2 regions of the Lactobacillus juensis genome follow, and region 2 is predicted to be linked to the other one. Evidence: predicted binding sites of a transcription regulator. Region 2 holds the regulator's gene; the other holds the start of a gene.
What was found. Region 2 encodes HrcA, which represses chaperone genes, less so after heat shock. Its sites were predicted from a motif close to TTAGCACTCNNNNNNNNNGAGTGCTAA; they were not measured.

Region 1 (12,609 bases), 500 kb from region 2:
GCCTACGTTAAATTTAATTACTAGAATTCCAGACAGAATTATTAAATCACGTGAAGGAGCAATGTCCTACCTTAGGGGTGCGTTTTTAGCTAGCGGTAGTGTGAATAATCCCAACACTAGTAGGTACCATTTAGAGATTTATTCTATTTATCAAGATCATAACGATGATTTACTTAAGATTATGAATGATCGCTTTAATTTGAATGCTAAAAGTACGAAAAGGCGACGGGGTTACATTGTATACCTAAAAGAAGCCGAAAAAATTGGTGACTTTTTACATATTGTTGGGGCATTAAATGCAATGTTGTCTTTTGAAGACCTGCGTATTATGCGTGATATGCGTAATTCTGTCAATCGGCTTGTTAATTGTGATACAGCCAATTTAAAAAAGACGGCAAATGCTGCTGCGAAACAGGTTGAAGACATAGAACTAATTGAGCGCAAAATTGGCTTAGAAAATATTCCTGAAAAATTGCAGGGTTTGGCTAGACTAAGATTAGAGGAACCAGAACTTTCACTCAAAGAAATAGCACAGCAAGTCCCGGACGGTCCGATATCAAAATCAGGAGTCAATCATCGTTTTAAAAAAATTCATGATATAGCAGAAAACATCCAGAAATAAAAAAGAAACTCATCCATGCGGATGGGTTTCTTTTATTGTGTTGAAGTGACGATAAGGTCTATGCCACTATTAGTTATATTTTTAGCAATAGCAATAGATGGGGTTTTATCAGTAATAATGGTCTTTATTTTTTTTGAATTGAAATCCGATAAAAGAATATAATCTTTTTTTCCAAACTTTGTATGGTCAATTAGTAATATTGTCTTCTCTGATTTTGCAATTGCTGCTCTCTTCATGTATGTTTGGCTTTCGTCGGCCATATATATCCCATTTTCATCAATTGAACTACAAGAGATGAAATTTAAATTTGGTCGATAATTATTGTTAAGATCATAGATTGCTTTTGGACCTAGTATTGAATTAGAGCGATTAGAAATTTGTCCTCCCAATACAGAGATGTCAATATTCTTTAATTGTGTAACTTCATCGACAATATTTATATTATTTGTAATAATATGCAGATTTTCTTTTCCAGCAAAATACTTGGGCAAAAAAGTTAAGGTTGAAGACCCATCCAAAAATATAGCAGCTCCATTAGTAATCAAATCTGCTGCATATTTACAAAGCTTATTCTTAACTGCCACATTTTCACTTCTTCGAGTTGCATAAGCAATTTCTACGTTGGAATTTTCAAGCAAACTGACATAACCGTGTGTTCGACTAATTGTATTTGTCGCTTGGAGACTTATTAGATCTCTTCTTAAGGTTGAAATACTTATTCCTAATTTTTTTTGCAATTCTTTTGTACTTATTCTTTTATTTTTAGCTAAAATTTCGATTATTTGCTGTAACCGATCTGCTTTTGAAACATTCAACTTTGCTCCTCCTGTTTACCCAATAATTCAAATATCATATTATCAAAAGAAAATGAATATGAAGATAATAAAGATTTTTATAGTTTTAGATTTGAACAAAATGGCTGATAAATTATATATATCTTAACAGCTTTAATTATAACGTTTACAAGGCTTGAGCACGTAGAAATATATTTTACATATTTTTTATTCTGAGTTCATAAATTTGAACATTTGTGAACAAATAATATATTTTTTTACATAAAAAACTTGAAATGTGCATGAAAGCGTTTTATAATCATACTTGTAATTTGAAAGTTCAAAAATGTTCGAACAATTGAACAAAAGGAGGATTTAATGAGTAGTTATTCCGATTTATTTGACCGTAATCTCGTATTCTGGGACCTAAATGCAAGCAATTGCACTGAATTATATCAGAAAATTGCCAAAGAGCTTGAAAAATTCAATGTAGTTGAATCAAGTTATTTTAAAGCTTTAACAGAAAGAGAAAAAGAATTTCCTACTGGTTTAAACACCCAGTATTTACCTATTGCCTTACCACATGCTAATCCTGAAAATGTCAAAAAGGCGTTTATCGCTGTTGTGAAAACGGCAGGACAAATCAAGATGAAGCAAATGGGAACTAATGAGGATATGGAAACAAATTATTTTTTCTTTTTAGGAATTGTTAAAGAAAAACAAGATTTACAAGTCAAGTTATTACAAAGATTTATGCAGCTGATGAATGACGAAAGTTTCGTTAAATCATTTAAAAAGCTGTCTAAGCCAGAAGAAGTTTATGAATTTTTAGTAAATAGATTTTAAAGGAGTTTATTATGTTAAAAATTGTTGTTGCATGCGGTAGTGGTATTGCTACCAGTGAAACAGTTGTAGGTACTGTAAAGTCTTTTTTGGAGGACCACTCAGTAAAAGGAGTAGAGGTTGAAGCAACAGATTTTAAACAACTAGCCAGTGTTTTGCCAAATTATGATATTTATGTTTGGTTAGCAAAACCCACACCGGAGATTCATGACATTTGCAAAAAAGAGGGGATTCCGGAAGTGAACGGAGTTGATATTTTGACAGGGTCGAAAGGTGACAAAACTTATCTAGAATTGGTCAATGCCATGATGTCATTAAAAAGTAAGGCATAATGAAAGGAGATGAGTTAAATGGAGATATTAAAAAACGTAGTCAATTATGTTCTTAACTTAGGAGCAGCGGTCTTTGTACCATTGATTATGTTCATCATCTCTATCATAGCAAGATTAAAATTGAGCAAAGCGGTTAAAGCTTCACTTACACTAGGTGTTGCTTTTAGCGGAATGACTTTAGTTGTTAACTACATGACTGATTCAATATCACCAGCTGCTAAGGCAATGTCTAAGATGTTGCACTTAAGCTTGAATGCTATTGACCAAGGGTGGCCAGGTGTAGCTGCAATCACATGGTCATACAAAGCAGCTTTTTTGTTCTTTCCGTTCTTGCTACTAATTAATTTTGTCATGCTGACATTTAATTGGACAAAAACTTTGAATGTAGATATGTGGAATGTTTGGAACAAAATTTTCACTTATGTAGTTGTTTTATACTTCACGCATAATGCATTTTATGGCTTTATTGTTGCCGGCATTCAAATAGTTTTAGAACTAAAAGCAGGAGACATGTGGCAACGCCACATTCAGGATTTGACGGGAATTCCAGGAGTTACTGTTCCTCATTTTGTTACATTGTTTGCAGTGGTATTAATGCCACTAAATAAACTTTTAGACTTTATTCCAATAATGAATAAGCCAGCCGATGCTAACGCAATTCAAAAGAAGATAGGTATTTTCGCCGATAACTCAGTGATGGGTGCGATTATTGGTTTATTACTAGGTTTTGGAGCAGGCTATTCTGTTTCAGGTTCTTTGAAACTTGCCATTGAAGCCGCAGCAGCCATGACAATGTTTCCAATGATTTCAAAATTATTCATGGAAGCCTTAAATCCGATTGCTAATGCTATGAACGAAATGATGAAGAAGCACTTCAAAGGTCGCCAAGTATTCATTGGATTAGATTGGCCAATTCTTGCAGGAAGAAATGAATTATGGGTTACAGTAATCATTTTAGTACCAGTTATGTTAATTATGGCGATGGTTTTACCTGGTAACACAGTTTTACCGTTTGCCGGAATAATAAATCTGTCATTTGTGGTCGCAGCCTTGCTTTTAACAGGAGCCAACCTGTGGAGAATGCTGACATTAGGTATCATTACAACCCCAATTTTCCTTTACGGAGCAACTTATTTTGCTCCAGTTATTACCAATTTGGCTAAATCGACGGGAGCAGTTCATGTTAATCCTGGTCAGCAGCTGTCTTGGTCAACTTTTGAAGGACCAGATTTTAGATTGTTTTTTGCCCAAGCCTTTAATGGCAAGTGGTGGGCAATAGCTGCAGCTTTAGTATGGTTATTAATTTTTGTTTGGCTTTATAAAGATCAAAATAAAATTGCCTTGCCAAGCAAGCGTTATGCCCTAAATAATGGTCAGGTTAACAATGAAGAAAGTACTCAAGATGATCTTGAGGTTAATGAAGAAGATAAATCATGGAGTATTTCTAGTATAGACGGCATTGATTTTGCTAATGTGCATAAAAAGATTTCGAGTCCTGCAACAAAAGGCAACTTCACAATCAACGATATTAATGACGTAGATTTTACGAACTTTAACAAGTAAAACGGAGTAATCAAATGAAAGATAAAACTCCAAAAACGAAAAAACTAACCAAAATATGGTGGTCGTTTGCTTTATTCATTAACATCATTTTAACGATTCAAGCAATTTTGACCCAAAATATTATGGGTTGTATCAGCGTAACCTTGTTTAGTCTTTTTATAGCTAAATATGGTGATCCAGTAATTTTTGAAAATTATAATCGCCAAAAAGAAATTAAGTATCAGGCTGCCTATAAAAAACGCAAAGAATATGAAGTAAAGAAAAGAGATAATTAGATGATAGAGAATTACAATATAACTAAGGAAAGACTTCCTTTTGAAAATGAACGTAAAGATATTGCTGAAGTAGCACGTGAAATGTTTAATCGGAAGATGACAAATATCGCTGGTGGAAATATTTCCGTAAAAATTACTCCAGATGAAACTTTCTCTTATGATAACCAGACTTATTATGCTAACCACGATTACTTACTAATGACTCCTACTTTTATGTCAGAAGCGTGGTTTTCAAAACTAAATGCTTCTCAAATTTTAGTCATTGATTTGGAAACAGGCAAAAAAATGGCTGGTGAAGGCCGATTAACCCGTGAAATCAACATGCATATAGGAGCTTATAAAGCAAATAAGGATATTAGAGTAGTTTACCATTCTCATGCTCCGAAAAGCATGTTTTGGGCAACACTGGGTCAGGATATGCCTAATTTAACAGAGATTACCTCTTTTAATGTTCCTCTTGGTAAAATTAAATGTTTACCATACCGAGTAGCCTGCAGTAAAGAACTTGCAGATTTAGTGCATGATGAACTGGTAAAGCTTGGTGATAATGCAAAAGAAAATATTTTTCTATTAAACAGCCACGGGGTTTTAATTACTGAAACAGATTTGCATGCTGCAGCACAAGTTTTAGAAACAGTTGAGTGGAATGCAGAGATTGCATATAAACAGGCGATCTTTAAGAAATTAGGAATTATAGATCAATATCAATCACGTGGCCAAAGTACTGATGGTATGGTAAGTTGAAATTCTAGGATAAAAGTAAATATCTATTCAAGCAAAAAGGAAGTCAGATTGAAGTGACTTCCTTTTTTACTCTTAAAGAGCATCAATTTTTTGGTTGATGATAAGTTTTATTTCTTTTGGTTAACCATGATTTCATCAATTAAACCATAGTCTTTAGCCTGCTGAGCGGTCATGTAGTTATCGCGCTCAGTATCCTTTTGAATCTTTTCTAAAGGTTGACCAGTAGTTTCATGTAAAATCCGGTTAATCTTTTCACGGCTCTTTAGAATCTCATTGGCTGCAATTTGAATATCAGTTTGCTGACCTTGAGCACCACCTAAAGGTTGGTGAATTAGAACCGTTGAATTAGGTAATGCGAAACGTTTACCTTTTGCACCGCTAGTAAGTAAAATGGAAGCCATAGAGGCTGCCATACCAATAGCGATGGTTGAAACATCTGATTTAATAAAGTTCATGGTATCCATGATTGCCAAACCAGAAGTAATTACACCACCTGGTGAGTTAATGTAAAGTGAAATATCCTTGGTGTTGTCTTGAGCATCAAGAAATAGTAATTGTGCAATAATTGAATTTGCCATATCATCGTTGATTTCACCACTTAGCATGATGATTCTGTCTTTCAATAAACGTGAATATATGTCATATGCGCGTTCGCCACGTGCAGTTTGTTCAATAACTGTAGGTACAAGCATTTTTCTACCTCCTAAATATAATTAGCACTCTATCAAGTACAGTGCTAATTAAATCACTTACATTACTTGCTGTCAATGAAAGTGTATTAAAATTGTATTCTTTTTAATAAGGTTTTTATTATATAATTTAGATGTAAACTTAAATATTGGAGGATATATTTTGAAGCTTTATAAGAAAACAATAACCTATTTACTGACTCTAGTTGCCGGACTATTGATCTATACCGGTTTTTCAACTACATCAGTTGCGGCAGATTCCAGTAGCACTCAGCCGCCAGTTCAAGATGATAGTAATAAATCATCGAATAGCTCAACTGATGCAAATTCTGATAATACTGATGCCAATAAGTCTGGTCAAACTGATCAAAACGGCACAGATGATCAGGATAATACTAAACCTAAGCCAAAGCCAAAACAGGTTGTTACTGGTTTTGCTATGATGACAAAAGTTGCCGGTAATAAAAACTATAAGGTTTGGAAAGAAGTTAAAGACGGCAAAGTTAATACCAAAGTAGCCGACGGTATTAATTTTCAATATAGTCATATTCAGTCGGATCAACTGATCGAAACCAAGAAATATCGCTATTGGCGTATTTATGTCAATGGTCGTGAAGTAGGTTATGTAAATGAAAATTACTTTGACAGAAACAGAATCGCCGTTCCTAAGACTGTTACTTTGGTTCGCAATGAGTTTTATGACTTTTCAACAAAAGATGCAATTTCATATGTTACAAATAGTATGGGAACCGTAATTGACAATAGTCAGGTAATTGTTTCTAAAGATAGTATAAATTGTGGTACTCCTAAAACATATAAAGTAAAATATACATATGGAGACGCAACTGCCACCGTTAAAGTAACGGTTAGAAAGAGCACTAAAGAAGGGATTGTTAATGCTGATACTTTTAATTCCTTCCCAGCTCAACCAGGCACAAATGATTATCAAGCTTGGAAAACTCATTATGGTTCATCCTTAAACTATGTTAGTCCCACAGAGTATAGTCCTGAAGATAGTAAACATACTTTAACCAGCGGTAATTTGACACTGAAAACTAAGTTTTATCAACCAGTTTTATTAAGTGTTGCAGATCCAACAGATGATAATATTAATCGTGTCGGCCATATCCCAGAAGGAGTAACCGTTTCTGATGGTTGGGCCTATACTAGTCTTTTGAGTCATACCGATGTGATGTCTGGGCATATTGTAGGTTACGATTTGAACAAATTAACTAGTCCATATAATGCACAGCACCTACTTGATATGACCCAAAAGAAGTTTAACAATTACGTTAAACATATCAAAGTTAGTCCATATATTCCAATCGGCCACGGCCAAGCTATGGGCTCAAGTGACAAATACATTTATGTTTTAAACAACGACAATACTTTAAAAGACACAAATGATTCTGAAGAATTAATTCAAATACGTAAAAGCGACTTGCAGATTAATAAAATTTGGACAATCAAAACGTGGATTGATGACGGCACGACTAACCGCTATTTCCATAATGGCGTGATGATTTCTGATTATGATATGTACACCGTTTATCATGATACTGAAAATAATTGTTATGAATACTGGGAATTTACTCGTACCGGTGATAACTGGTATCCAAAATTAGTAGGAAAAACTGATGGCAACTTCGTTAATAACAATTCACCTGTCCAGGGTTTTACTTATGATCCCAAGCATAAAAACTTTTATTTAGCCTTTAATGATTTGATTTTTAAAATCGGCCGTAATGGTAAAATAAAGGATACTTACTCATTTGATACTGGTCGAGAAATCGAGGGTATCACAGTTAGCGATAATAAGCTATATGTAAATCTAGCTCAAAGAGCTGAATTACTCGTAAGTATGAATATTAATTAGACAAAATAATTTGAATAAGAGCTGAAAAGCTCTTATTTTTTTGCTTATTTACTAATAAATTAATATGTAATTCAGGCTCCAAAAAGCAAGCGTATTTAACCCTAAGATACCTCAATAGAGAAGGTGACCCGACTAATTCCAGGCATAAATAAAAAAGAGCCTCAGCTCTTTTTTTCTTTCTTTTGGCAGTCTGGACAGATACCGTATATTTCAACATGACTAGAAGATGTAATAAAATCAGTTTGCTTTTCTGCTTCTGTTCTCATGCGGTTTTCAATTGTATCGAATTCAGGATAATAGACGTCAGCAATTTTGCCACACTTTTTACAGATAATATGGAAGTGGGGTTTGACAAAGTAATCGTAGTGTAGAGAATCATCACCATTTTTTATTTCAATTACAATTCCGGTATCAACTAATTTGTTTAGAGTATTGTAAACCGTAGCACGATAAGTAGGCTCATCACCACTAATTGCTGAAAAAATTGTAGCTGCAGTAGGATGATTATGATGTGCCATTAAGTATTCTAATATTTTTAAACGGGGCTTAGTTGCTTTTAAGTGATGGTTACGCAATAAGTTTTCAGCATCATCATGAAAATTAGGCAAAGTTCTCATCTCCTTTATTATTTAGTTATAGTTTAGCATTTTTGGTAAAGAAAAAACCGTCTTAAGCAAGGCGATTTTATTTAATTATTATTTTTCTTCTTGATGTCTTCTGATAGTTGGCATAATCAAACCAAGTAACAGTAATACTACAGGGGTAGCGATATTTAGACATAATGTAAATGGATCAGATGAGTACATACCCATTAAACAGCATGCAATAGTAACTGCCAATCCCCAAAGGCCAGCTATATATGCCAGCCATTGATGCTTGGTCATTTGGTAGTTGTCAAAACCCTTGTGGAACTTTTCATGTTGTTTTCGTAAAGCCAAATATGCAATAAAAACCCATAGATAACGCATTGGCATTACAATCGAATTGAGTTTGACTAATTGCGCCATTACTGCTTGTGCATCAGGCATAACGGCTTGAAGTGCTATAATTCCACCCGAAAGTATAACAATCATCCAAATACCATTAATGTAGGCACCATGCTTATTAACTTTTAAGAGCTTTTTAGGAATGAAGTCTTTAGCTTCTTTGCCTCCTAACAGCATTCTAAGAGGAGCATCAATACTTATAACCAATGCGGAAAATTGACCTATCACATTGCACCAGGCATAAATGTAGAGGAATAATCCACCAACTCCGTAATATTCACCTAATTTTTGAAAGGCAATGTAAGGACCGTTTGAAATGTATTCATTCAAATTGCCATTAACGGTCTTTGGATCAAACATTAATGCTAAAGCTATTGTGCCCAAAATAGCTGAAATCATCACCATTCCGGCTAAACCTAACATAGCTTTAGGAAAATTTCTTGATGGATTTTTCAGTTTATTAACATATGGTGAAATCTTCTCCGCTCCACCAACAGCAAATACCAAAATAGAAAGAGAAGTAAAATACTTAATGTTAAAATCTGGCACAAAGTTTTGCCAATTCCAGTTTACAGTATTGAAAGTAGCGTGCGGATTAATCATTGGAGCCGCAAACATCATGATAATAAATAAAATTGACATGATGAACATTGAAGTACCAGCGATTGTTGACAAAGTTTTGATTACTGGAATTCCCCGACTGGCTACCCAGCAAAAGAATAAAAAGACTACTAGTGTAGCTAATTGTGTCCAAGCTGTTGGCAGACTGTCATACCAGTTTGTATTTCCAAAGATACCCCAGGCCATGCCTCTCAAGCCACCTGTACCTTTACTGGAAATGTAAACTACGTGAACGGCCCAAAAGGTCCAGCCAGCATAATAAGCCCATTTAGGTCCAATGGTGGCGTTAATCCAAGAAGCTACGCCGCCTTCAGAATCTTTAAAAACAGATCCTAGTTCACCAACCATTAAGGCATAAGGAATAAAGAAAAGCAGGAAAATAACAATCCAGCTGAATATTACCTTTGTACCATCAAAATATATAAATCCGTTAACAACGTTGCCGAAGCTCCATACTATAGAAAAAGCCATAGTAGCAAGCGTTGTCCACATCATCTTTTTAGAATTGTTTGGTGTTTCACCCATGAAACTACTCCCTTATTTTAAGATAACAATTTTATTATTTTAGCTTAAATGGTTTTAAAAATCTAATAAAAAGTAATTTATTTTTATAACGGCGGTAATTATTGATTTATGCCTGAAAAAGTGCAAAACTGTTATTATATTAAAAAGAAGGGGTTGTAAGCTTTAATGAAAAAAAGATTTAAAAACACGCTGCTGGTTGCTGGAACGATAGCCGCAGTTGGTTTATTTGTTGGGAGTAATAATTCATACATTTCTGCTAAAAGTTATCATAAGGCTGTCACTAAGATAGCTGGTAATGGCAATTATGCAGTTTATCATCATGCTTCAAAGAAAGGACCATCTGGAAAATTTACTTCGACAAAGTATTTCAAACACGCTCAGATTCAGTCTAAAAAGTCAATAAATACTAAAAAGGGCAAGTTTTGGAAAATAATTGTTGATGGTCGTACAGTTGGCTGGGTTAACCAAAACTTTTTTGCCAGAAATAAGATTTCAGTAGCTAACAAAGTTAGTTTAGTACAAAATAATCGATATTCTTTTAATACTAAAGATGCGATTAATTATGTGACTGATAGTGCCGGAACAGCTGTTGACGCAAGTAAAGTTAATGTATCCAAATCTAAGATTAATTCGGGCACACCAGGAAAAACAACTGTCAATTACAGTTATGGCAAAGCTAAGGCTAGTGTTGCTGTAACAGTTCGCTCTGATAAGAACGAAGGTATCGCAGCAGCCAATAAAACTCCTAAAAAGGGTCCAAAGGAAGTTACGACGTGGAAAGGTAGTTCCAAGTCTTCATCCAGAAATTGGAATGCGGCTCATCACTATACCCCAGAAACCAGATCCAATACTTTTAGAGCTAATGGGTTAACGTTAAAAACTAAGTTGTTCCAGCCTCGGTTTGTAAGTCTTGACTACCACAAGGCTGGCGACAAAATGGGTCAGGTAGGTGTAATTCCTGAAGGAATTACTGTTCATGGCTCGAACTTCACTGTTGCAGTCTTTAACTCAAGCAAAGCACAAAACGGTCATTTAGTTTCTTATGACTTAAAACACATTAACAAGTTTAAGGCTCAAAACTTATTAACCCTAAACTGGTCAACTTTTAAGAAATATGCATCGCATATTAAAGTTAGTCCTTATATCAAACTAGGACATGGTCAGGCTATTGGTTCATCTTCTAAATATGTTTACGTAATTGCAAATAATAATACTTCAAGCAATTCAGATGCTTCTGAAGAAATCTTGCAAATACGTAAGTCAGATATGAAGATAAATCAAATTTGGACCTTTAGAATTTCTAATTACGGTAATCCAAGATATATTCATAATGCTACATTTGCCGGTGACAATACAATGTATTGCCTGTTCCATAATGGTGGCCACGGTTATTATGAATATTGGAAAGTTACCCGCAGTGGTGATACCTGGACTCCAGTTGAAGTTGGCGCTACGAAAGGCAACTTTGTAAGCAATCATTCGCCAGTTCAAGGATTCACTTATGATCAAAAGCACAGTCAATTCTATGTTGGCTTTAATGATTACATCTTCAAAGTTGATAAAGATGGTACATTTAAGAAGACCCATCATTTGAATGTTAGACGTGAAATTGAAGGGCTATCCTCATATGGCAATAAGCTTTATGTTGAGTTTGCTCAAAGGGGAGAATTAACAGCCGGTAACACGAATTAAAATTATTTACTGAGCAGCTTGATTATCAAGCTGCTTTTTTTGTCTATCATTTTTGAACTTGATATAAATGAAAAATACTATCAATTATGAATTTAGTGCTAAAATTTATACTTCAACTTTTACTTTAAAATGTTTTAAAAGTAATTAAGACTTTCTATATTCGACCCCCATTGATTTCAAAAAAAGCCGGTTTCCTGTATTATGGTACGCAACAACCTAAATAGAAGTTATTTTAAGGAGAATTTTTTGGTTAAAAGAGACTTTATTGATACTTGTAGCTTTTCAAAAGACGAGATGCAATATTTAGCTGAACTCGGTATTAAAATTGAAGCAACTATTAATCATGGAGATTATCCATCGTTATTAAAAGGAAAAAGTTTGGGAATGATTTTTGATCAGGTTTCTACCAGAACTCGTTGTTCAGCTGAAACAGCCATGACTGAACTAGGTGGACATGCCTTGTATTTGGCTCCGGGTCAAATACAACTAGGAGAAAATGGTCATGAAGGCTTAGCTGATACCAGTCATGCCCTAGGTGACTTGGTTGATATCATCGGGGTTAGGACTGCCAGTCATGAGGATATTGTTGAAATTGCTCAAAATTCGCCTGCACCCGTAGTTAATTTTATGAGTGATAATGATCATCCAACACAAGCCCTAGGAGATTTAATTACAATCAAGGAATTTTTGCCTCAAGGGAAAAAACTATCTGATGTGAAGCTGGTTTTTGTGGGAGATGCAACCCAAATTACTGTTTCAGCATTATTTTTGTGTGCTCAAATGGGGATGCAGTTTGTCCAATATGGTCCTAAAGAAAAGCAATTATCTTCAAAATTATTGCAAAAAGCAGAAAAAATTGCTCAAGAAAATGGTGGCACAATTACACTATCAGAAGATGAAAAAGTTTTGGAAGGTGCTGATTTTGTATATACAGATGTTTGGTATGGTCTGTATGAGCAAGAGCTTAATAAGGAAGAATACATGAAGATTTTTTACCCTAAATATCAGGTTAATGATAAGTTATTAGCTAAAACAAAAAATCCGTCCGTTAAGTTTATGCATTGCTTA
Region 2 (12,609 bases):
GACGCATCCGCCAAGGATAAGAGTCTTCTGACAGTGTTAGAAATTGCTAATGAATGTTTAGAGCGTGGAATAAAAATTAAAATGGTGGATATTAACCAGTCAGAAGCCACTAATTTTAAAATTATTGACCAGCATACGATTCTAGCGCCATTTAACGCTGTTCCCGGGCTGGGAAATAATGCTGCCAAACAAATTGTTGCTGCCAGAACTGAGCAGAAGTTTTTGTCAAAAGAAGACTTGGCAAACCGTGGAAAAGTATCCCAGTCAATTATGGATTATTTAGAAAATAATGAAGTTCTAACTGGAATGCCGGAGCAGAATCAACTTTCACTCTTTTAAAATTTTGCAGTATTAATATAAATGTGATATACTTGCTAAAGAAGTTCGAATAAATGATTCGGAGTGAGCAGCTTTGCTCACTCTTTTTATTACGGAGGAAAGTACTTGGCGAAAGTTAAAGATTCTGTTCTTAAAGAAATTAAACCGATTATTGCAGAACGCAATGATGAGTTTGTTGATATAGAATACGTTAAAGAGAAGGGTCAAAACTATTTAAGAATATATGTTGATCGAGAAAATGGTATTGATATGGATGAAATTGCAGGGTTAAGTGAATTATTATCTGCAAAGCTTGATCAGATACAACCCGATCCGTTCCCTGATCCTTATGTTTTGGAGGTTTCTTCTCCTGGTATCGAGAGGCCAATCAAAAATGAGACTGATTGGCAAAAAGCTTTAAATGAATATGTGCATGTAAAGTTATACCAGAAAGTTGAAGGTGGCAAAGAATATGAGGGGACTTTAAAATCTTATAATGATAGCGAAATCGAACTTGAAATAAAGGTAAAAACTAAAAAGAAAGTTTTATCACTTCCCCGTAAAACAATTGCAAGCATTCGTTTCGCAATTGAGTTTTAGAAAGGTTGATTAAAATTTATGTCTAAGGAAATGCTTGAAGCCTTCGCTACTCTAGAAAAAACAAAGGGTATAAAACAAGATGTAATTGTTGAAGCGATCAAAGCAGCACTGGTTGCTGCATATAAGAAAAATTATAATCAGGCAACAAATGTCATAGTTGAATTTGATGAACGTAAAGGCGACTTTAAGCTGATGACTGAAAAGACTGTCGTTGAAGAAGTTCATGATGAAAGGTTGGAAATCAGTTTAAAGGATGCTTTAACAATTAATCGGGCATATGAACTTGGTGATAAAATTCGTTTCGAAGTTGCACCTAAAAATTTCGGTAGAATTGCGGCACAAACGGCTAAACAAGTTATTATGCAACATTTGCGTGAGGCAGAGAGAAATCATATTATTGATGAGTATTCTCAGTACGAAGATGAATTAATAACAGGCACTGTTGAAAGACGTGATAATCGTTTCGTTTATGTTAAAATTGGTAATGTTGAAGCAGTTATGCCGCGTAACGATCAGATGCCAGGTGAAAGCTATAATCCACAGGATCAAATTCGAGTTTTGGTTACTCATGTTGGTTCAGATTCAAAGGGTGCACAGATTACGGTTTCACGAACTGCCCCTGATATGGTAAAAAGGCTCTTTGAACAGGAAGTACCTGAAATTTATGATGGAACTGTTGAAGTGGTCTCAATTGCTCGTGAAGCAGGAGACAGGACCAAGATTGCTGTAAAATCTAACGATCCTAATATTGATCCAGTAGGTACATGCGTTGGTCAAAGAGGAGCCAGAGTACAAAATGTAGTTAATGAACTTGACGGTGAAAATATTGATGTAGTTAAATACGAAGAAGATCCATCAGACTACATTGCTAATGCTTTGAATCCTGCTGAAGTAATTGCCGTGCAATTTGGAGATGAAGACAATGAAAAAAGTGCTTTAGTAATTGTTCCTGATTACCAGCTGTCACTTGCAATTGGTAAAAAAGGACAGAATGTACGTTTAGCTGCCAGATTGACTGGCTATAAGATAGATATTAGACCGGAATCTGAAGTGGAATTTGTCGATGAAAGCAGTGATCAAGCTGAAAGAGAAAATGAACAAGCTGAAGCTGATGATTCAGTTGAAGATAGTTCAGATTCTGCTGCAAAAATAAATAGTGACTTTGTTGAGGACGATGAATCAGATGCAGAGTCAACAAATTCTGAAGAAACCGAATCTGAAGATGAGCTACAAGATAAAGTTACTGATGGTGAAACAGTAGATTCTACTGAAAATTAAAGCAAGAGGTGAAACTTTTGAAAAAAAGAAAGATTCCAATGCGAAAAGACTTGTTAACTAATACTATGCAGCCTAAAAAAGAATTGGTGCGTATTGTAGTTGACAAAGAAAAGAATATCTCAGTAGATCCTACTGGTAAAAAACCTGGTAGAGGAGCGTATGTTTCGCTTGATCCTAGTCAGATCAAAAATGCTCAAGAGAAAGGTTTAATTGAGCGCAGTTTAGGAACAAAAGTGCCTAAAGAGTTTTACCAGGAACTTTACTCATATGTTGACCATCAAAAGGCGAGAAAAGAATTGTTTGGTGATAAATAGATTTGCAAAATAGACAAAAAGCATTGAACTTGTTGGGACTATGTCAAAAAGCTGGAAAATTAGTTTCAGGATCCGAAATTGTTACTGTGGGCACAAAAGCCAAAAAGGTCAAACTAATTATTTTAGCTCAAGATAGTCATGCAGATACCACTGCAAAAATATCTAAAGTTGGGAAACAAAATGACGTTTTTATTATTAACGAGTTTAATAGTAATGAAATTTCCCAAGCGATAGGAAAAAAGCGAAAGGTTTTAGGAATTACTGATACTGGTTTCTGCAAAGCATTGTTACAAAAAATAGATGAAGGAGTGTGATTTGATGGCTAAAACAAGAATTTATGAATTGGCAAAAGAATTAGGCATCGATAATAAAATTGTGGTCAATAAGGCTAAGGACCTGGGCCTTGATGTTAAAAATCATATGTCATCACTTGAAGATTCACAAGTAAATCAATTAAAAGATAGTTTTCGTAGCTCCGCTCCCGCGCAAAAGCAAGAGAAACCTGCGAAAAAGAGCAGTAAAATCAAAATTTCCGTTACCTCAATTCGCAAAAATGAAAAAAAGCATGAGGAAAATAAGGGTAACAAGAACAACAAAAGAACCAACAATTTTCACAGATCTAACAATAGATCAAGACAGGCTCAAGATCGTAATAAACAAGGTACTAACCCAAGTCAAAAGGCTTCAAAGCCGGTAGCACAGGATTTATTAAAACAGTTGAAACAAAAACAACGTGTGGACGAAAAGAAATTAAACCGTCAAAGTGAAAAAGTACAGAAGTCATATAATGAAGACCAAACTAAGGCTAAAAAATCTTCTGGTGAAGATAACAAAGTTGTTTCTAAATCAGAAAACAAAGTTATCAAAACCGAGTCTACTGCACCTAAAGTAACTGGTCCAAAAATAATTAAGCCTTCACCTGCCAGAATGAAGAATAAACAAAAGGCAAGTCCAGTTAATAAGCCTAAAGCCTTAGATACAAATAGTGCACCTGAACCAGCAAAAGAAGAAAAGCGTCGTGGTAATGGTCACGGCCGTAATTCTGGTAAACCTGGCAGAAAAGGTAAAAATCAAACTTTTGGTGCCAATAATTATTCTAAGCATCAAGAAAAACGCAAACGCAAGAATAAGAAAAAGCAATTTGAACAGGTACCAAAGAAACAGCCAACTCAGAGAAAAGAACGTCCGTTACCAGAAACACTGGTGTACGAAGTTGGTATGAATGCTCAAGATTTGGGTAAATTGTTGCACCGTGAACCAGCTGAAATAGTTAAAAAACTATTTATGTTAGGTGTGATGACTAATCAAAATCAGTCACTTGATAAAGATGCAATAGAATTAGTAGCTGCTGAATATAATATCAATGCCAAAGAAAAAGTTCATGAAGATATATCTGACATTGATACTCTTTATGATAAGAGAATGGCTGCTTCTAAGGAATCTAAGCATCAGACCAAGCGTCCGCCTGTAGTTACGATTATGGGACATGTTGATCATGGTAAGACTACTTTACTTGATCGTTTGCGTCATACTCACGTGTCTGCTCATGAAGCTGGTGGCATTACGCAGAAAATCGGTGCCTATCAGGTAAGAGTTGATAATAAGCCAATCACATTTTTAGATACGCCTGGACATGCAGCATTTTCTAATATGCGTGAACGTGGTGCTGAAATCACCGACATTGTTGTACTGGTTGTAGCTGCAGACGATGGAGTTATGCCACAAACTGTTGAAGCTATTGACCATGCTAAAAGTGCTAAGGTTCCAATTATTGTTGCAATTAACAAGATGGATGTACCAGGTGCAAATCCTGAACATGTTACTGAACAGTTAATGAAATACAATTTGATTCCGGAGAATTATGGTGGTGACACTATTTTTGTAAACATTTCTGCCAAAACTGGTGAAAATGTTGATGAACTTTTACAAATGATTCTCTTACAGGCAGATGTCATGGAATTGCAGGCAGATCCTACGCAAAAGGCTATCGGCACCGTTATTGAAGCTCGGCTTTCCCGTGGACGTGGACCAGTTGCTGACCTTCTAGTTCAACAAGGTACATTAAAAGTTGGTGATCCAATTGTTGTTGGAAATCGCTTTGGTAGGGTTCGTGTTATGACGAATGACCGCGGTCGTCAGGTAGAAAAAGCGACTCCATCTATGCCAGTTGAAATTACTGGACTAAATGATGTGCCTGAATCAGCCGATAAGATAGTTGTCTTTGATGATGAAAAGACAGCAAGAAGCGTTGGTGAGCAAAGAGCACAGCAAGCTTTACAACAGTCTCGTGAAAATGTCCAACATGTTACTCTTGATAACTTATTTGACACGATGAAGAAAGAAAACATGAAAGAAGTAGACGTTGTCTTAAAAGCAGATGTACAAGGTTCAGTAGAAGCTTTACAACAATCGCTTGAAAAGATAGAAGTTGAAGGCGTTCGTGTTAATATTATTCATGCGGGTGTAGGTGCAGTAAATGAATCGGATGTTACATTAGCAGGAGCTTCGAATGCCTTTATTATTGGCTTTAATGTTCGTCCAACCGCTACTGCTAAATCTCAAGCTGAAACAGATGGAGTAGATATCCGACTGTATAGTATAATTTATAAGGCAATTGATGATGTTAAAGCTGCTATGAAAGGTATGCTTGAACCAACTTATGAAGATAAGGTAGTCGGTAACTTGACTGTACGTGAAACTTGGAAAGTTTCTAAAGTTGGGACGATTGCTGGTGCATTTGTTGATTCTGGATATGTTTCAAAAGATTCTGAAATCAATTTGATTCGTGATGGAGTTGTTATTTATACTGGAAAAGTTGCGTCACTCAAACGGTTCAAAGATGATGCCAAGATTGTTAAGCAAGGATTCGATTGTGGTTTAACTATTGAGGGCTATAATGATATTAAGATTGGTGACGAAATGGAAGCCGTCGAAAAACAGGAAGTTAAGCCTGAATAAGTTAACTGGGAGGAAAGTATGAAACACAGAATAGGTCGTGTTGAAGGAGAAATCCTCCGTGAATTGACGAAAATTTTACGCAAAAATATTCGTGACCCACGAGTTAATGATGTTACAATTACAGCGGTTGAATGTACAAATGATCTCTCTTATGCTACTGTATACTACAGTATTTTTTCTGAAGATTCTAAAAAAGAAGAAGAAGCGGCTGCCGGTTTAAATAAGGCTAAGGGAATGATGAGGCATTTGTTAGGGCAAGTCCTAACTGTTTATAAAGTTCCCGAATTAATTTTTAAACGAGATAATTCAGTTAAATATGGAAGTAAAATTGATCAGTTAATCGCTGAAGTAAAAAAGCAGGATGCAAATCGCAATAATTAAGAAAAGCGCTGTGAAGCGCTTTTTTCATGGTTAAGGTATTAAAAAATGTTAAATGGTATTTTAGTGATAGATAAGGATAAGGGTATGACAAGTGCCGACGTAGTCTATCATTTACGCAAAGTGTTGCATATTAAAAAAATGGGTCATGCTGGTACCCTGGATCCTGATGTTACGGGAGTGCTACCAATTGCAATCGGTCAGGCCACAAAATTGATTGAACTGATGCATGAGGAAAACAAAAAATACATAGGTCAAGGAATTTTAGGCTTTGCCACCGATAGTTACGATATTAGTGGCAAAAAAACAGATTTTAAAAAAATTTCTACCGAAGTTAAAGCAAATCAAATTCAAAAAGCTATGCAAGAGTTTGTGGGCAAGATAGAGCAGGTACCACCTGTTTATTCGGCCGTCCGAGTAAATGGCAAGCACTTGTATGAATATGCAAGAGCAGGTATTAAAGTTGAAAGGCCTAAAAGGCAGGTTGAAATTTTTTCTTATAATCTTACAAATGAACCTGTTTTTGATAAAGAAAATTGTCAAGAGGTTTTTGATTTTGAAATTGAATGCAGCAAAGGGACCTATGTTCGTTCTTTAATAAATGATTTGGGAACAAAGCTTGGTGTGCCAGCAGTAATGAAAAATTTGCGCCGCACCTCTAGTTCTGGCTTTGATATAGATCAAGCTGTTAAATTGACTGAAATTACCAAAAATCCTAATTTGGTAACTGCATTGCTTCAACCGATCGATTCTTTCTTTACTAGTTATGTCCATGAGGATATTGATACAGATCTGTGGGTCAAAGTTAAAAATGGTGCAACGATTTCTTTGAAAACGAATGCAAAAAAGGTGGCATTACGGTACAATAATAGCGTTAAGGCAATTTATCAGAAAGATGGTACCATGTATCGCCCTTATTTAATGCTTTTACAAAATGAATAAGTGAATGAAGGTCTTATTGTGGAAATTATCCATTTAACTTACCCGTTTAAGGAAAATATTATTCCTCAAAAAATAATTCTTGTTTTAGGGTTTTTTGACGGCGTTCATCGTGGTCATCAAGAATTAATCAAAATCGCAAAAGAAAAAGCAATTCAAAAGCATTTACCATTAGTAGTAATGACATTTGATCGGCATCCTAAAGAAATTTATCAAAATAAAGAAGTTAGTTATATTGATACACTAGCTGAAAAAGCCTATAAAATGCAGAAACTAAAAGTTGATTTTTTGCTCGTGATGCATTTCAATGATGCATTTAGCAAACTGACTGCACAGGAATTTGTTGATAAGATTATTGTCAAATTAAATGCCGATACAGTTGTAGCTGGTTTTGACTATACTTATGGTCCCAAGCAGATTGCCAATATGAAAAACTTCCCTAAATTTGCCAAAGGAAGATTCAATATTATTGATGTTCCAAAGCAGTCGTATGATGGCCAAAAAATAGGCTCTACCGAAATTAAAAGGGCCATCACCAGTGGGGATATGGAATTGGCTGCGAAGTTATTAGGATTTCCGTATGTTATGTCGGGCTATGTGGGTCACGGTTTACGTAATGGTCATAAGCTTGGTTTTCCCACTGCGAATCTCGTTTGGCCTAAGGACAAAGTTGTTCCTAAAATTGGAGTATACGCTACTAAGACCAAGATTAAAGGTAAGTGGTATGACTCTATGACAAGTGTGGGCTATAACGTCACGATTAATGAAGGTAAAAAACTTTATATTGAATCAAATTTATTTGGATTCGATCAAGAAGCCTATGATGAAGAAATAATAATTAAATGGTATAAGTATACCCGTGGTGAAATTAAATTTGATAACTTGAAGGATCTAAAAAAACAAATGAGCGCTGACGAGTCAGAAATTAAGACTTATTTTGCAAATATTGATTAGTATAATTGATTTTAAAGAGATGAATGTTTTTTGTAAAAAAGTTAGCACTCAACTTGACATTCTGCTAAAAGCTAGTATCATATTAATTGTTAGCACCTAATAGGATTGAGTGCTAAAAGTGAGGGCGATATTTATGTTGACCGAACGTCAAGAATTAATTTTAAAAACTATTATCAATGATTTTACGCAGACACATGATCCTGTTGGCTCTAAGACAGTCATGAATCAGTTGCCTATCAAAGTTTCAAGCGCAACTATTCGTAATGAAATGGCGATTTTAGAAGATAAAGGTTTGATTGAAAAAACTCATTTGTCAAGTGGTCGTGTACCTTCAACTGAAGGGTACCGTTACTATCTTGACAATTTAGTTGAGCCTTTACAAATTTCATCTTCTGTTTACAAGAAAATCATTAATCAGCTTGATCAGCCGTTTCATCAAGTAAATGACATCGTACAAGAAGCGGTTAAAATTTTGTCTGACTTAACAAATTACACTGCATTTGCGGAAGGACCTGAAAATAGTGATTTAACTATTACAGGTTTTCGGATTGTGCCTTTATTTAGCAGACAAATTATGGCTATTCTAGGTACTAGTGATGGTGATGTTCATGACCAGGTTTATAGCTTACCAAACAATATTCATGGTGATGACATTGAGCGTGCCGTACGTATGATTAACGATGAACTGGTTGGAAAAACCTTAGATCAAGTTACACCAGGTTTTCTCAAGAAGACCTTAGGAAAAAAACTAAAAGCTGCTCATGTTTCTGAATTAATAGATTTAGTTGAAGATGTGATTAGTGATGCTGCCAGCGAGCAAATGTATGTCGATGGTCAGATTAATTTACTCAATAATATTTCTTTAAGCGATGTTTCTAATTTGCGTTCATTATATGAAATGATTGAGCATAATGATTTGATATCCAGTCTTTTGGATCGCGAGCAAAATTCTAAAAGTGACCGTTATCCTGTTCGGGTTAGCTTAGGATCTGAATTGTCCAATGATCTGTTAAAGGATTATAGTCTGCTTACGGCAGAGTACAGTGTTGGTACCCATGGGAAAGGTATAATTGCTCTACTTGGCCCTGATAATATGCCGTATTCTCAAGTTATAGGATTACTTGAATATTTTAGAAACGAGCTATCTAAAAAGCTGCTTGATTATTATGGTAGATTCAAATAAAGGAGGTTAGCCGTGAGTAAAGAAGAAAATAATAGTAAAAACTCAAAAAAAGAGCAAAAGGAAGCGGCTGCATCAAAAGAAACTAAAAAGGATTCTCAAGCTAAGGCTAACGAAAAAAAGAAACCTGAATCTTTAGAAAGTAAATTACAGCATAATTTGACTCAGTTGCAAAAAGAAAAAGACGATTTGGAAGATAAGTACTTGCGCAGTCAAGCAGAAATGCAAAATATGCAAAATCGTTATAATAATGAAAGAGCGCAGCTTATTAAATATGAATCACAATCCTTAGCCAAAGATGTTTTACCAGCGATGGATAATTTAGAAAGAGCTTTGGCAACAAAGGTTGATGATGAAGCTTCAAAGCAGCTTAAAAAGGGAGTGCAAATGACACTTGATTCTCTGGTTAAAGCCATGAAAGATCACGGAATTAGTGAAATCACTGCTGAAGGTGTGAAGTTTGATCCCAATTTGCACCAAGCTGTTCAGACAGTTGAAGCTGAAAATGAGGATCAAAAAGATCATGTTGTGCGTGTTTTGCAAAAAGGATACTTATACAAAGATCGTACTTTAAGACCAGCAATGGTTGTTGTAGCACAATAATTGAAAGGAAGCATATCAATGTCAAAAGTTATCGGAATTGACCTCGGAACTACCAACTCAGCGGTTGCTGTTCTTGAGGGTAAGGAACCAAAAATTATTACTAACCCTGAAGGAAATCGGACAACTCCTTCAGTAGTAGCTTTCAAGGATGGAGAAATTCAAGTCGGTGAAGTTGCTAAGAGACAAGCTATTACTAACCCAAATACTATTTCTTCAATTAAGCGTCACATGGGTGAAGCTGATTATAAGGTCAAGATTGGTGATAAAGCATACACACCGCAAGAAATTTCTGCTATGATTTTGCAATATATCAAGAAATTCTCTGAAGATTATCTTGGTGAGAAGGTTACCGAAGCAGTTATTACCGTTCCGGCATACTTTAATGATGCTCAACGTCAAGCTACTAAGGATGCCGGTAAAATTGCGGGCTTAGACGTTAAGAGAATAATTAACGAACCTACTGCATCTTCACTTGCGTATGGTCTTGACAAAGATGCTGAAGACGAAAAAGTTTTAGTTTACGACCTTGGTGGTGGTACTTTTGATGTTTCCGTTTTGCAATTAGGTGACGGAGTCTTCCAAGTACTTTCAACTAATGGTGATACTCACCTTGGTGGTGATGACTTCGATAACAAGATTATTGATTGGTTGATTAAGAACTTTAAAGATGAAAATGGTGTTGACCTTTCTAAAGATAAAATGGCTTTGCAAAGGTTAAAGGATGCTGCTGAAAAGGCTAAGAAAGATCTTTCTGGTGTGTCTTCAACTCACATTTCATTACCATTTATCTCGGCTGGTGAATCTGGTCCATTACATTTGGAAGCTGATTTAACTAGAGCAAAATTTGACGAATTGACTGCTGATTTAGTTGAAAAGACTAAAATTCCATTTGATAATGCTTTGAAAGATGCTGAATTAACAGTTAATGATATTGACAAGGTTATTTTAAACGGTGGTTCAACTCGTATTCCTGCTGTTCAAGATGCAGTTAAGAAGTGGGCAGGAAAAGAGCCTGATCACTCAATTAATCCAGACGAAGCTGTTGCGTTAGGTGCCGCAATTCAAGGTGGTGTCATTTCTGGTGACGTTAAGGACGTTGTTTTACTCGATGTTACTCCACTTTCGCTAGGTATTGAAACCATGGGTGGCGTATTCACCAAGTTAATTGAAAAGAATACGACAATTCCAACTTCGAAGAGTCAAATCTTTTCTACTGCTGCCGACAATCAACCTGCTGTTGATGTCCACGTCTTGCAGGGTGAACGCCCAATGGCTGCCGATGATAAGACATTAGGTCGCTTCGAATTAACTGATATTCCTGCAGCTCCTCGTGGTGTGCCACAAATTCAAGTCACTTTTGATATTGACAAAAACGGCATCGTTAATGTTTCTGCTAAGGATATGGGAACTGGTAAAGAACAAAAGATTACCATTAAGAGTTCATCCGGTTTATCCGATGAAGAAATTAAGAAGATGCAAAAAGAAGCTGAAGAACATGCTGAAGAGGATAAGAAGAAGAAAGAAGAAGTTGACCTTCGTAATGAAGTCGATCAATTAATCTTCTCAACAGAAAAGACTTTGAAGGATGTCAAAGGCAAGGTATCAGATGATGATACTAAGAAAGTTCAAGATGCACTCGATGCTCTGAAGAAAGCTCAAAAGGACAACAACTTGGATGAGATGAAGACCAAGAAGGATGAATTGTCTAAAGTTGCCCAAGACTTAGCAGTCAAATTGTACCAAGCTAATGGCGGGGCTCAAGGTGCACAAGGACAAGCTGGACCTCAGGCAGGACCACAAAATCCTGGTTCCCAAGATGGTAATTCAGGCAGTGGTTCCGCAGGTGAAGGCGAGTTTCATAAGGTAGACCCAGATAAGTAAAGGGTTTATAATTGAATAAATTAGAAAAGAACTGCCAAATAGTAGTTCTTTTCTTTTGTAAAGTTAAGGAGCTTATAGATGGCACAAGAAGATTACTATAGCGTTCTTGGTGTTGATCGCAATGCCAGTGATAAGGAAATTACCTCTGCTTATCGTAAACTTGCCAAAAAATACCACCCTGATTTAAACCATGAACCCGGTGCTGAGGAAAAGTATAAGAAGGTTAATGAAGCTTACGAAGTTTTGCATGACAAGCAAAAGAAAGCACAATATGACCAGTTTGGATCCGCCGGAGTTAATGGTCAGGGTGGCTTTGGCGGTGCAGGTCAAGGATATAGTGATTTTGGCGGCTTTGGTGATTTTGGTGATATTTTCAATGACTTCTTTGGTGGAGATACTGGTGGTAGTCAGCGTCGCGCCAACCCAACTGCGCCAACTCGTGGTGAAGACTTAGACTATACTTTGTCCATTGATTTTATGGATGCTATTACTGGTAAAAAGACTCAAGTTTCATACACACGTAGTGAAACCTGTCCTACATGTAAAGGTAATGGTGCTGAAAAAGGAACGCACCCGCTAACCTGTGATAAATGTAATGGTACTGGTTATATGACTATCACCCAAAAATCTTTGTTGGGAGTTATTCGTCGTCAGACAGTTTGCGACAAATGTCATGGTAAGGGAGTAATCATCGAGCATCCTTGCCAGACATGTCATGGTAAAGGCGTAATTGATAATAAAAATACCATTGAAGTTAATATTCCCGCCGGAATTGATAATGGTCAACAATTACGTTATGAAGGCCAGGGAGAAGCAGGTAAAAATGGTGGCCCTTATGGTGACCTTTATATCAGTTATCGCATCAAACCATCAAAAGATTTCGAGCGTAAAGGAACTACTATTTATACTACTGTTCCAATATCGTTTGCGCAGGCAACTTTAGGCGATGAAATTAATGTTAAAACTGTGCATGGAGAAAAGAAGTTGAAAATTCCTGCTGGTACACAACCTAACAAGAAATTTACCATACACGGTGAAGGTGTTCCGTATTTGCGTGGCAACGGTAATGGCGATCAAATTACCACTGTTCAAGTACAGATTCCAAAATCAATTAATGAAAAACAGAAACAGGCCCTGGTTGATTTCGTTAAAGCCGGTGGTGGTTCAATAACACCACAAGAAAAGGGATTCTTTGAGAGATTAAAG

Region 1: a site for HrcA is predicted at 5,866-5,892, ahead of clpP (ATP-dependent Clp endopeptidase proteolytic subunit ClpP). Genes of this name have one in related genera too.

What each region holds. Positions count from the first base shown of each region.
Region 1 is NZ_BTTS01000001.1:690,529-703,137, reverse strand. Features, by position in the region: gene whiA (DNA-binding protein WhiA) at 1-622, shown strand, start outside; gene AAA926_RS03330 (DeoR/GlpR family DNA-binding transcription regulator) at 655-1,437, opposite strand; gene AAA926_RS03325 (PTS sugar transporter subunit IIA) at 1,774-2,241, shown strand; gene AAA926_RS03320 (PTS sugar transporter subunit IIB) at 2,253-2,570, shown strand; partial or broken gene AAA926_RS03315 (PTS galactitol transporter subunit IIC) at 2,589-3,930, shown strand; gene AAA926_RS03310 (hypothetical protein) at 4,148-4,408, shown strand; gene AAA926_RS03305 (class II aldolase/adducin family protein) at 4,409-5,152, shown strand; gene clpP (ATP-dependent Clp endopeptidase proteolytic subunit ClpP) at 5,260-5,844, opposite strand; gene AAA926_RS03295 (SH3-like domain-containing protein) at 6,005-7,717, shown strand; gene AAA926_RS03290 (Fur family transcriptional regulator) at 7,879-8,325, opposite strand; gene AAA926_RS03285 (APC family permease) at 8,413-9,849, opposite strand; gene AAA926_RS03280 (LBA0864 family S-layer associated protein) at 10,015-11,541, shown strand; gene argF (ornithine carbamoyltransferase) at 11,788-12,609, shown strand, end outside.
Region 2 is NZ_BTTS01000001.1:195,216-207,824, forward strand. Features, by position in the region: gene AAA926_RS00960 (PolC-type DNA polymerase III) at 1-339, shown strand, start outside; gene rimP (ribosome maturation factor RimP) at 445-918, shown strand; gene nusA (transcription termination factor NusA) at 937-2,196, shown strand; gene rnpM (RNase P modulator RnpM) at 2,214-2,510, shown strand; gene AAA926_RS00980 (L7Ae/L30e/S12e/Gadd45 family ribosomal protein) at 2,513-2,824, shown strand; gene infB (translation initiation factor IF-2) at 2,829-5,468, shown strand; gene AAA926_RS00990 (ribosome-binding factor A) at 5,487-5,849, shown strand; gene truB (tRNA pseudouridine(55) synthase TruB) at 5,895-6,788, shown strand; gene ribF (riboflavin biosynthesis protein RibF) at 6,807-7,739, shown strand; gene hrcA (heat-inducible transcriptional repressor HrcA) at 7,873-8,922, shown strand; gene grpE (nucleotide exchange factor GrpE) at 8,935-9,522, shown strand; gene dnaK (molecular chaperone DnaK) at 9,541-11,403, shown strand; gene dnaJ (molecular chaperone DnaJ) at 11,482-12,609, shown strand, end outside.